2 regions of the Undibacterium sp. WLX3042 genome follow, and region 1 is predicted to be linked to the other one. Evidence: predicted binding sites of a transcription regulator. Region 1 holds the regulator's gene; the other holds the start of a gene.
The links. The regulator sigma-54, encoded in region 1, starts transcription at its own class of promoters, with help from an activator protein. The targets are predictions, from matches to a motif close to TGGCANGNAANCTGCTTT.

Region 2: the regulator sigma-54 is predicted to act here: its motif matches at 4,205-4,222, upstream of ACPAOP_RS08650 (ammonium transporter).

The regions. Positions count from the first base shown of each region.
Region 1 is NZ_CP186698.1:316,881-323,048, forward strand. Features, by position in the region: gene ACPAOP_RS01405 (KpsF/GutQ family sugar-phosphate isomerase) at 1-810, shown strand, start outside; gene ACPAOP_RS01410 (KdsC family phosphatase) at 810-1,334, shown strand; gene lptC (LPS export ABC transporter periplasmic protein LptC) at 1,331-1,951, shown strand; gene lptA (lipopolysaccharide transport periplasmic protein LptA) at 1,993-2,568, shown strand; gene lptB (LPS export ABC transporter ATP-binding protein) at 2,570-3,322, shown strand; gene ACPAOP_RS01430 (RNA polymerase factor sigma-54) at 3,334-4,815, shown strand; gene hpf (ribosome hibernation-promoting factor, HPF/YfiA family) at 4,925-5,269, shown strand; gene ACPAOP_RS01440 (enoyl-CoA hydratase/isomerase family protein) at 5,421-6,168, shown strand, end outside.
Region 2 is NZ_CP186698.1:1,917,496-1,923,663, reverse strand. Features, by position in the region: gene ACPAOP_RS08675 (substrate-binding periplasmic protein) at 1-115, opposite strand, end outside; gene ACPAOP_RS08670 (aldo/keto reductase) at 339-1,382, opposite strand; gene ACPAOP_RS08665 (quinone-dependent dihydroorotate dehydrogenase) at 1,431-2,480, opposite strand; gene ACPAOP_RS08660 (arginyltransferase) at 2,620-3,348, opposite strand; gene aat (leucyl/phenylalanyl-tRNA--protein transferase) at 3,366-4,082, opposite strand; gene ACPAOP_RS08650 (ammonium transporter) at 4,272-5,474, shown strand; gene ACPAOP_RS08645 (NUDIX hydrolase) at 5,594-6,166, opposite strand.

The DNA.
Region 1 (6,168 bases):
GGTCATATCGCCCGTAAGATTTCCGCCACCTTCGCCTCCACCGGCACACCATCGTTTTTTATCCATCCTGCAGAAGCGGCGCATGGTGATCTGGGTATGGTAACCAAGCATGATGTCTTCATTGCCATCTCTTATTCCGGTGAGGCCGCAGAACTCATCGCGATCCTGCCTATCATTAAACGCCTTGGCGTCAAACTGATTTCACTGACAGGCAATCCGCAATCGAGTCTGGCGAAACTGGCCGATGTGCATCTGAATCTGCACGTCGATAAAGAAGCCTGCCCGCTGAATCTTGCGCCGACAGCCAGTACCACGGTCACCCTTGCTTTAGGCGATGCGCTGGCAGTCGCCGTACTCGATGCCCGCGGCTTCCGCGAAGAGGATTTCGCCCGTTCCCACCCGGGTGGCGCACTGGGTCGCCGTCTGCTGACCTATGTCAAAGATGTGATGCGTACCGGTGACGCGATTCCCTGCGTGACACCCGATACGCAACTGACCACGGCACTGCTGGAGATCACCAAAAAAGGAATGGCGATGACCGCAGTGATTGATGCCGAGCGTCATATCGTCGGCGTTTTCACCGATGGTGATTTGCGCCGCCTGATGGAAGACGTCAGAGATTTCACGCAAATCCGCATCGCGGATGTCATGCACAAAAATCCACGCAGCATACGCGCCGAACAACTGGCGGTCGAAGCTGTCGAAGTGATGGAAACCTATCGCATTAATCAGCTGCTGGTCACAGATGAACATGGCAAACTGGCTGGTGCATTACATATTCACGATCTGACCAGAGCCAAGGTGATTTAATGTCTGAAGCGATCATAAGAGCAGCAAAAATCAGACTGATGATCTTTGATGTGGACGGTATTCTGACCGATGGCAGCCTGCATTTCGGTGCGGATGGCGAAACGCTGAAAACATTCAATGTGCTGGATGGACAGGGCATACGGTTGCTGCAAAACGCTGGCATTGCCACGGCCATAATCAGTGCCCGGCAATCGCCGATCGTCGCGCGGCGCGCCGCTGATCTGGGCATCACCTATGTGCGTCAGGGCATCCATGACAAAAAAACGGCATTTTTGCATCTGCTGCAAGAGTTGAATATACCGGCAGACGAATGTGGCTTTATCGGCGATGATGTGATCGACCTGCCGGTTCTGACCCGTGTCGGCTTCGCCGCCAGCGTACCTAACGGTCATGCAGAAGTGCGCCAACGCGTCCATCACGTGACGACGGCCAGCGGCGGCAAAGGTGCAGCCAGGGAAGTCTGCGATTTCATATTGCGGGCGCAAAACAAGTACGACAGCGTTCTGGCAGAATACCTCGCATGAAGGCACAAATCACTATCGACCGCGCACGCACCTGGATGGCTATCGCTGCTGTCGGTCTCCTTGCACTTGGCAGTTTCTGGCTGTACGACACAGTACGTCGTCAGGGCGCCGATGATTACAACCGGACCTCAGCGCGTCAGGAACCGGATTATTACGTCGAGAATTTTAATTTCATCAAACTCTCGAATAACGGCAAGGCAAATTATCACGTGACCGGACAAAGCCTGGTGCATTTACCGCGCACGGATCAGTACGATATCAAAGAGCCGCGCATCAGCAGCTTCGATACGCAGCGCACACCGATCACGATTAATGCAGCGCGTGCGGTTGTGGAACAGAAATCTGAGGTGCTGTCCCCAAAACGTACCGAAGATGTGGTGCATCTTTATGATCAGGTAAGAGTAGAGAGGCCACAAGGAATCAACTCCAGTTTTATGCGGGTAGAAACAGAATATCTGCAGTTACTGCCGGACTCCGACATCGTCAGGACGGACCAACGCATCAGACTGATCACGGATAACGGCGAAACCGATGCGACCGGTATGATCGCGAACAATGCGAATCAGGAATTGCGTCTGCTCAGTAAAGTGCATGCACGCCTGTTCAAACATAAATGAAAAAACATTCATCAACAACACAGACAAGACAGAGAGTAAACATGCGCCCCGAAAAAAAAACAGTGCATCTTGCGTTGAGCTCATGGATGTTAGCCCTGATGGCTTTACTGTCCGTATCCAGCGTTCACGCTGAAAAAGCAGACAGTCTCAAAGAAATGACGATAGAAGCAGACCAGTTTTTAAATAATGGCAAGACCAATGTCAGTACGTTTTCAGGTGATGTCGTGGTCGTCCGCGGCACACTGAAAGTCAGAGCAGAAAAAGCTGTTGTTACAAAAAGTGCCGATGAATTCCAGCATGTTGTACTGACCGCCAAACCTGGCGCAAAAATCACGTTTCGTCAGAAGCGCGACGGCGGGCCAGATCTTTGGGTGGAAGGCGAATCCGAAAAAGCGGAATACGATGAAAAAACAGAATTCGTAAAATTCCTGTCCAGGGCACAAATACGCTATCTCGACGGAAACAAAGTCACACAGCAACAAGAAGGAGAATTCCTTTCCTACGATAGTAAAAATGATGTCTTTGTCGGCGTCAATTCCAGCTCAGGTCAGGCAGTGTCAGGAGGCGGTCGCATCAAAACCACGATACAACCAAGAACTGAGAAACAGGCAAATTAAGATGGGATCAAAAGACAGCACGCTGACCGTCAAAGGTCTGCAAAAACGCTACGGTGCACGACAAGTTGTGCGCGATGTATCGCTGCTGGTAAAAAGCGGCGAAGTCGTCGGGCTGCTGGGACCAAACGGCGCAGGTAAAACCACCTCTTTTTATATGATCGTCGGACTGGTACCTTCCGACGCCGGCGAAATCAATATCGACGATACGAATGTTTCGGATTTACCGATACATCAGCGTGCCGTCCTCGGTCTGTCGTATCTGCCTCAGGAAGCATCAGTGTTTCGTAAACTGACGGTCGAAGAAAATATCCGCGCTGTACTCGAACTGCAAAAAGACAAAGATGGAAAATTTTTATCCGAGAAAAAAATCCGGCAACGTCTGGACAGCTTGCTGACCGATCTGCAGATAGAAAAAATCCGTGACAGTCAGGCGCTGGCTTTATCGGGCGGTGAACGACGTCGTGTCGAAATTGCGCGCGCACTCGCGACGAACCCGCGTTTTGTTCTGCTCGATGAACCTTTTGCCGGAGTCGATCCGATTGCAGTGATTGAGATTCAACGCATCGTCCGCTTCCTGAAAGAACGCGGTATCGGTGTGCTGATCACCGATCATAATGTCCGCGAAACGCTGGGTATCTGTGACCATGCCTACATCATCAATCAAGGCTCGGTATTAGCCAGCGGCAAACCCGACGACATCATTCAGAATGAGTCTGTGCGACGCGTCTATCTGGGAGAACATTTCCGGATGTAACGGGACGCATTATGAAACAAAGCCTGCAACTACGTACTTCTCAGCATCTTGCGCTGACGCCTCAACTGCAGCAATCGATACGGCTGTTGCAACTGTCAACGCTGGAACTGCATCAGGAACTGGAAACGCTGCTGATAGAAAATCCTATGCTGGAGCGTGTCGATGACCCTATGGATAATGCGGTCCGCCTGCTGGCGGATGGCGCCATCAACAATACAAGTACGACGCCGGATGCAGGCATGGAAAGCATCACGCCTTCTGAAAGCGCCGCGCCACAAGATGCTGCTGTCGAAGCTGATGTGCCGGTCAACGACAGCATCAGTGCCAACGAAGAAGAGTGGAGTTTTAACGATGCGCCTTCCGGTGCAGCTAACGCCGATGAAGATGAAGGCAGGCCTCAGCTCGAATCTACCCACATCAGCCTGCGTGACTATCTGCTGGAACAAATGCGCCTCACGCTCAGGGAAGCACGCGACCGCGCATTGCTGGAACTGATCATCGACACACTCGATGATAACGGCTACCTGACAGAAAGTCTGGAAGAAATTCACGCTGGTCTGCCACTCGAATTATTAATAGACGAAGAGGAATTATCGTTCGCGCTGAAGATGCTGCAGAGTTTTGATCCGCCGGGTGTCGGTGCGCGAAATTTATCAGAGTGTCTCGCGATACAGATCAGGCGCATGCCGAAAATTCCTTTTGTTACCCGCCGTCTTGCACTGGCACTGGTGGAAACACAGCTGACTTTGTTTGCACAAAGAGACTTCACAAAATTAAAAAAAATATTCGACTGCGATGATGAAGATTTGCGCGAAGCGCAGGCAGTCATACGGCAATGCGAACCACGGCCAGGTATCGCATTTGCCACCAGCAGCTCAGACTATGCAGTACCGGATGTGATCGTCAGAAAAAATGGTAATGGCTGGCAAGTGTTACTGAATCAGGATGTGATGCCGAAACTGCGCGTGAGCAGTATGTACGCCAACATCATGCGGCAGAATCGCGGCGAAACAGGACTTGGAACCCAGTTACAGGAAGCACGCTGGCTGATCAAAAATATGCGTCAGCGCTTCGAAACAATCTTACGGGTGTCACAAGCGATAGTTGAAAGACAACGTAATTTTTTTGCGCATGGTGCTGTTGCGATGCGCCCTCTTGTTTTGCGCGAAATAGCTGATACACTGGGTCTGCACGAGAGCACTATTTCTCGTGTGACGACTCAGAAATACATGCTGACCCCGCATGGGATGTTTGAGTTGAAATATTTTTTCGGCAGCCATGTTGCGACGGAAACAGGGGGTGAAGCCTCTTCCACCGCGATACGTGCACTCATCAAGCAGTTGATAGGAGCAGAAGACCAGAAAAGCCCACTCTCTGATAGCAAAATCGCAGACATGCTGGGTGAACAGGGCATGGTAATTGCCCGACGGACCGTAGCCAAATACCGTGAAGCCCTGAAAATACCGCCAGTCAGTTTGCGAAAATCTTTGTAAGCAGTCCTTGTAATCACGGTTTGAATTGCTATATATGATTTAGCTCAACGCCGTAAAATCAAAATGAGCTTATTGTTATTAGCAAGCAATATCACTAAAGGAGCACAGTATGAATCTCACCATCAGTGGACATCACGTTGAAGTCACTCCTGCCATTCGTGAATATGTACATACCAAGCTGGAACGTATCCGGCGTCACTTTGATCAGGTCATTGATCTGACCGTCACGCTGACCGTCGACAAGCTGAGCGAAAAAGAGAAACGACATAAAGCCGACATTGACCTGCATATCAGTGGTAAAAATATTCACGTTGAAAGTCTGGCGCATGATTTATACGCTGCGATTGATACACTGATTGATAAACTGGATCGTCAGGTGATCAAGCATAAAGATAAAGTTCAGGGTCACGATCGCGATGCGATCAAACATATCCCTGATCCGGCATCGGCATAATCGCCCGCCTCCCGTTATTTACGGAACACGAAAACAAGGACGCCAACAGCGTCCTTTTTTGTTATCTGTTTTTTGTTATTTTTGTCGTACTGACGAAGTGCAAACAGGAATAAAATGATTGCCCTGTCACGACTATGTTAATGGTATCTACATGAGCGAATACGTAATCACTTCCGTTAAAAATCAGATCGGCTACATCACTCTCGACCGTCCGAAAGCATTGAACTCTCTGTCACTGGAGATGGTGCGCGCACTCACCGCCACATTATTGGCGTGGCGCGACGATACAACTATCCGTGCCGTATTCATACACAGCAGCAGTGAAAAAGCATTTTGTGCCGGTGGCGACATCCGCTTTTTCTATGACGTCGGCACCGCTACGCCAACTGGTGACAGCGCCCTGCTCGAAGATTTTTTTACCGAAGAATATGCGTTAAATCATTTGATACATTTTTACCCTAAGCCCTACATCGCGTTGATGAATGGTGTGGTGATGGGTGGCGGTATGGGCATTGCGCAGGCAGGTGAAAATTGCCGTCTGCGTATCGTGACCGAACGTACCAAAATGGCGATGCCGGAAGTGAACATCGGTTTATTTCCGGATGTCGGCGGTAGTTATTTCCTGTCGCGAACACCGGGTGAAATCGGTACTTATCTCGGTCTGACTGGCGACATCATTGCCGCTGCCGATGCCTTATATGCAGGCCTCGCTGACGTCTATATCCCAACATCTGAACTGCCAGCATTACTGACCATGCTGGAGCGTACCGAAGCGGCAGATATACGCCTGGCGATACGTGAATTTGCTGCGCCATTTGCATCGCAGGCTGATCCGGCCAGCAGTAAACTTGCCAGCCAGCGCGCCTTGATCGATCAGTTTTTCAGCGGCAACAATGTGC
Region 2 (6,168 bases), 1.6 Mb from region 1:
GAACCAGCGTCTCAGCCTTTGCTGTGCGGATTGCGGAAACAGCGAGCAAGGAAATAAAAAAAATCGCCAGAAGCCGGTGCGTCCATTTTGCATTGGTATCTGTTTTATGATGCATCTGATGGCGCTCCTCAGTGGCTAAGGATCTGGTTTGATCTGACAAAAAAATGCGCAGACATCTATCAAATTACAGAGACTGACAGCATATGCCGACGATTTTTAATATGATTTTTAAAACATCCTGCCTCAAAAAAGTTTGATCAATTTTATTGATAGAACGGGCAGGCGTATCGATGCCTGTACGTCTGCCCTTGAGCGCGATTGTATCGATGTTATTTACATCACTGCGCCGGATTATGGCTCTCCTCGTGGATTTTTTCTATCGTGGCAATCAGCTCATCGCTGAGTTCGACTTCGTAAGCATCAATATTTTCTTTGAGTTGTTTCAGGCTGGTTGCACCGATGATGGTGCTGGCGACGAACCAGCGTGAGTAACACCAGGCGAGTGCGAGCTGGGTGGGCGTCAGGCCGTTTGCCCGTGCCAGATCGGCATAACGCTTCGCCGTTTCCAATACCAGCGGACGGGTGTAACGCGGGCTCCAGCTTGGCGGGAACAGGGTCAGCCGGCCATGCGCATTCAGATCATCCGCATATTTGCCGGTCAGCTGGCCGAAGGCCAGCGGGCTGTAGGCGAGCAGGCCGACATTTTCACGGAAACAGGTTTCATCCAGCCCTTGTTCAAAGGCGCGGTTCATCAGATGGTAGGCATTTTGTATCGACGCGATGCGTGGTGCCTGCAGCTTTTCCGCCTGATGGATAAATTCGCTGACGCCCCATGAAGTTTCATTTGAGACGCCGATGGCGCGGATTTTTCCTGCTTTGACCAGCTCATCCAATACGCTTAGCGTTTCTGCAATTGCGGTATGCGGGCGTTCCAGCGCCGGGTCAAACTGCTTTTGTCCGAAGATAGGTGCGTTGCGACTTGGCCAGTGCAACTGATAGAGATCGATGTAATCGGTTTGCAATCGCTTGAGGCTGGCATCAACAGCGGCGCGGATATTGGCTGCATTCAGATCATTCTGACCTTGCCGTATCCATTGCATGCCACGGGCCGGACCCGCGACTTTGGTGGCGAGAATAATGTCGCGGCGTTTGCCGGATTTTTTGAGCCAGCTGCCGATGTATTGTTCAGTTTTTCCCTGCGTTTCGGCGCGGGGCATGACCGGATACATTTCTGCGGTGTCGATAAAATTGATGCCGCGTTCCAAGGCGTAATCAAGCTGGCTGTGTGCTTCAGCTTCGGTGTTTTGTTCACCGAAGGTCATGGTGCCGAGGCAGATTTTGGATACTTTTAAATCACTGTTGCCGAGGTGTGTTGTTTGCATTTTTTCTCTCAACGATTATTCATCAAGCATTGTTCCAGCATTTTTAAATTAATACGAGCGTACGTTGTGCAACGCGGCGGCACATTCTCTGATCACCGCCGGGCCCTGATAAATCAGGCCGGAATACAGTTGTACCAGCGATGCGCCCGCCTGTATTTTTGCTACCGCGTCCTCGCCGGAGAAAATGCCGCCGACGCCGATGATAGGTAATTCTTCTCCGAGTTCTGCTTTCAGCGCGCGGATCACGCGATTCGATAATTCAAAGACCGGTTTGCCGGATAAACCGCCGGCTTCTTCTGCATGCGGCAGACCTTGCACCGCATCGCGTGTGATGGTGGTGTTGGTGGCGATGACACCATCTATTTTGTGACGTAACAGGGTGTCAGCGATCGTTTTGATTTGCTCGGCATCGATATCCGGTGCAATTTTCAGTGCCACCGGCACGTAACGTTTGTGCTGATCGGCCAGGCGTTGCTGGGCGTCTTTCAGTTGCGACAGCAGGCTGTCTAATTCGCCAGCGCCTTGTAACTGACGCAGGTTTTTGGTATTCGGTGAGGAAATATTTACCGTCACATAACTCGCGTACGGATACACTTTTTGCAGGCAGTGCAGATAATCTTCGGCGGCACGTTCTATCGGCGTGTCGGCGTTCTTGCCGATGTTCAGGCCGAGGACGCCTTGTTTTTCCTGATAAAAGCGTGACGACTGTACGTTGTTGACGAATGCATCAACGCCGCCGTTATTGAATCCCATGCGGTTGATGATCGCTTCTGCTTTTTGCAGGCGGAACATGCGTGGCTGCGGATTACCCGGCTGCGCACGCGGCGTGACGGTGCCGATTTCTATCGAGCCAAAACCCAGCGCGGCGAGCCCGTCGATGTAGGCGCCATCTTTATCCAATCCCGCCGCCAGCCCGACAGGATTCGGGAAATGCACCCCCATGACGGTGCGCACATCGTCGGCAGGTTTGCTGATCAGACCACCAAGACCGAGCTTGCAGAAACCTCGCAGAGCCGGCAGCGCAAAGTGGTGGGCGGCTTCCGGTTCCATTGCGAACAGCAGCGGACGTGCCAGCGAGTAAAGTAGGTTATTTGCCATGATATTGATAGAAAATGGGGGTATATAAGAAAAATGCCTGATTGTCAGCGTAAATAGGGAGTTTTAAAAAATACTGGGGGGAGTATATTTGTGCTGTTTGTCGGCATTATTGGTAGATTTTCGGGTAGTTTGCAGCCAGTCAGGCTGACAGCGTTTGCCAGTGTCCATGCATCAGTGCATCGAGCGGCTTGAAATTGGTTTTATAAGCCATCTTGGCGCTGGCGGCAATCCAGTAGCCAAGGTAAACGTAAGGCAGTTTTAATTCCTCACTCTGCCGAATTTGCCATAAAACGTTGTACGTGCCATACGAGGCAGTCGCGTCGTCCGGTTCAAAAAAAGTATAGACGGATGATAAGCCGTCGCTCAGTACGTCGATGATACTGACCATTTTCAGTACATGGTGTTCGTCGCGGAATTCAACCAGACGGGTATTGACCCGGCTTTGCAACAGAAACTGCGCATATTGTTCGCGGCTGTCGTTATCCATGCCACCGCCGGTGTGACGCTGATTCTGATAGCGCTGATACAGTTCATAGTGTTCGTGCGAATACGCGAGTGTCGTCACGCGTGCTGTCAGATTCGCGTGTTTTTTCCACGCCCGGCGCTGGCTGCGGTTTTCGCTGAATTCATCCACCCTGACTCTGACCGGCGTGCAGGCACGGCAGGCGTCGCAATACGGGCGATAGATGAAAATACCACTGCGCCGGAAACCTTTTCTGACCAGTTCTGAATATGTGTCTGCATTAATCAGATGCGCCGGTGTCGCCACTTGCGAGCGCGCCTCCAGCCCTTCCAGATAGCTGCAAGGGTAGGGCGCGGTTGCATAAAACTGTATGCTCGCAAAAGGAAGTTCGTTGAGTTGCGTCACGGTGATTTACTTTGCTGTCATTGATATAGCGCCCTCAGCGGTTGCCATTCCTCGATCATCGGTTGTGTGGTCGCCTGTGCTATCCAACGGATAAACTCGGCGCGGGCGATGGGTTTTGCGCCCAGTGAAGCAAGGTGCGCGGTCTCTTGCTGGCAGTCTATCATTTTCACTCCGTGTTCACGTAAGAAAAATACCAGGTGACTCAGCGCAATTTTGGAGGCATTCGATACCCGTGCAAACATGGATTCGCCATAAAACATGCGACCGATGCAAACGCCGTAAGCGCCGCCGACTAACTCACCATCGAGCCAGACTTCGGATGAGTGCGCATAGCCGAGCTGATGCAGGCCGGAGTAGCCCGCCACGATGTCTTCGGATATCCAGGTGCCGTTGCCATCTTTGCGCGGTGCCGCGCAGGCGCGCATGACTTGTTCAAAAGCCGAGTCAAAGCGGATTTCCCAGCGAGGATCGGTACGGATTTTTTTTAAGCTTTTTTTCAGACTGTCTGAAATTCTGAAGTCCGATATTTGCAGCACCATGCGCGGGTCGGTGGACCACCACAATATCGGCTGGCCTTCAGAAAACCAGGGGAAAATACCTTGTTTGTACGCCATTAAAAGGCGCTGCGGCGACAGATCTGCTCCTGCTGCCAGAAGGCCAGCCGCACCATCCCGCTCAGTAAGTGCCGCCGCCGCATCAGGAAAGGGCGTTTCCGCTTCCAGCCAGGGAATCATCGCACTCCTTTCTGCATTTGCACTAAAACTGCGCTTTTGTGGCGTACAAAATGCTTGTGCATGGTGCGTGTTAAATTGATATTATCCATAAAATTCAATGACTTAAAGTGTTTGCACCAAATTGGAATGTTTATTGCTTTATCTGTGTGAAATTAATTCAGAAGTGCACATTTAATGGGAGGTATCAGCATGAACGTACAAATCGATGGCGCCAATGCTTTGTTTATTTTGCTCGGTGCAATCATGATTCTAGCAATGCACGCAGGATTTGCGTTTCTGGAATTAGGCACTGTGCGCAAAAAAAACCAGGTCAACGCACTGGTGAAGATTATTGTCGATTTCGCGGTATCGACGATTGCTTATTTCTTTGTCGGTTACAGCATCGCTTATGGCATCCAGTTTTATTCCGGCGCTGAAGTGCTGGTGGCAAAGAATGGTTTTGAGCTGGTGAAATTTTTCTTTTTACTGACCTTTGCGGCAGCGATACCGGCAATTATTTCCGGTGGTATTGCCGAGCGCGCTAAATTCTATCCACAACTGATTGCAACGGCAGTGCTGGTCGGTGTTTTATATCCTTTGTTTGAAGGCATCGCCTGGAATCACCGCTTCGGCATTCAGGACTGGCTGAAAGCGGCTTTTTCTGAGGAGTTCCATGATTTCGCTGGTTCTGTTGTGGTGCATGCTTTTGGCGGATGGGTCGCGTTGCCTGCGGTGCTGCTGCTGGGCGCGCGCCGTGGCCGGTATATGAAAAATGGCGCGATTGCGGCGCACCCACCTTCCAGTATTCCGTTTCTGGCGCTGGGTGCGTGGATATTAACGGTGGGCTGGTTCGGCTTCAACGTCATGAGCGCACAGACGCTGGATAAGATGAATGGTCTGGTGGCGATTAATTCCCTGATGGCGATGGTGGGCGGAACGCTGGTCGCTTTGCTGATGGGGAAGAATGATCCCGGCTTTGTGTATAACGGCCCGCTGGCGGGACTGGTCGCGGTTTGCGCCGGCTCTGATCTGATGCATCCTCTGGGGGCGCTGATCACCGGTGGTGTGGCCGGTGCTATTTTTGTCTGGATGTTCACCTGGACACAAAATAAATGGAAGGTGGATGATGTGCTCGGTGTCTGGCCTTTGCATGGTTTGTGCGGCGCGTGGGGCGGGATGGCTGCCGGTATTTTTGGTCAGAAGATGCTGGGCGGGCTGGGCGGCGTCAGTTTGTTGTCGCAAGTCTTTGGTACCGTGCTCGGCATTATGATTGCATTTTCCGGTGGCTACGCGATTTACGGTTTGTTGAAAAAAACCATGGGCATCCGTCTCGATCCTGAGCAGGAATTCGAGGGGGCTGATTTGTCGATACATAAAATTTCATCGACGGCAGAGCGCGAATCCAGTTGGTAATATCTGCTGAAGATGGCGATCGCAGTGCTGGAGTATCAGCGAGAGAGGTGAGGCTTCAAAATAAAAAAGGGTGGAATTTCCACCCTTTTTTATTTTGAAGCATCTTTGCGTGGTATCGCTTAATCCTCTTGTCGCATCGGTTTAAAGATGTCATGCGCGTAGAGTTTGTAGCATTCACCTTGCTGGGCACGGCTGTAGTTTTCAAAAAAGAATTTCAGGGTATAGCTGATGGTTGGGAAGGCAATCTCATTCCACGGGATTTCTTTTTCTGAGAACAGTTGCACTTCCAGACTTTCCGTGCCTGCTGCGTAATTCAGATCCAGTAAAGTGGCGCGGTAAAACAGATGTACCTGATGCACATGCGGCACATTCAGAATAGAGAATAAGTCGTGTAACTGGATATTGGCGCCGGCTTCTTCCTCCGTTTCTCTTTGTGCTGCCTGTGCGGTCGTTTCATTGTTTTCCATGAAGCCTGCCGGTAAAGTCCAGTAGCCGTAGCGTGGCGCGATCGCCCGTTTGCAAAGCAGGATTTTCAATTCGCCATTCTCTTCCCATACCGGTATTGAGCCGACTACCATCTTGGGATTCTGATAATGGATGGCGCCGCAAGACGTGCAGACGAAACGTTCGCGGGTATCGTCAGCGGGGATCTTCAGCTCGACGGGAGCCGCGCAATCGGAACAGAATTTCATGG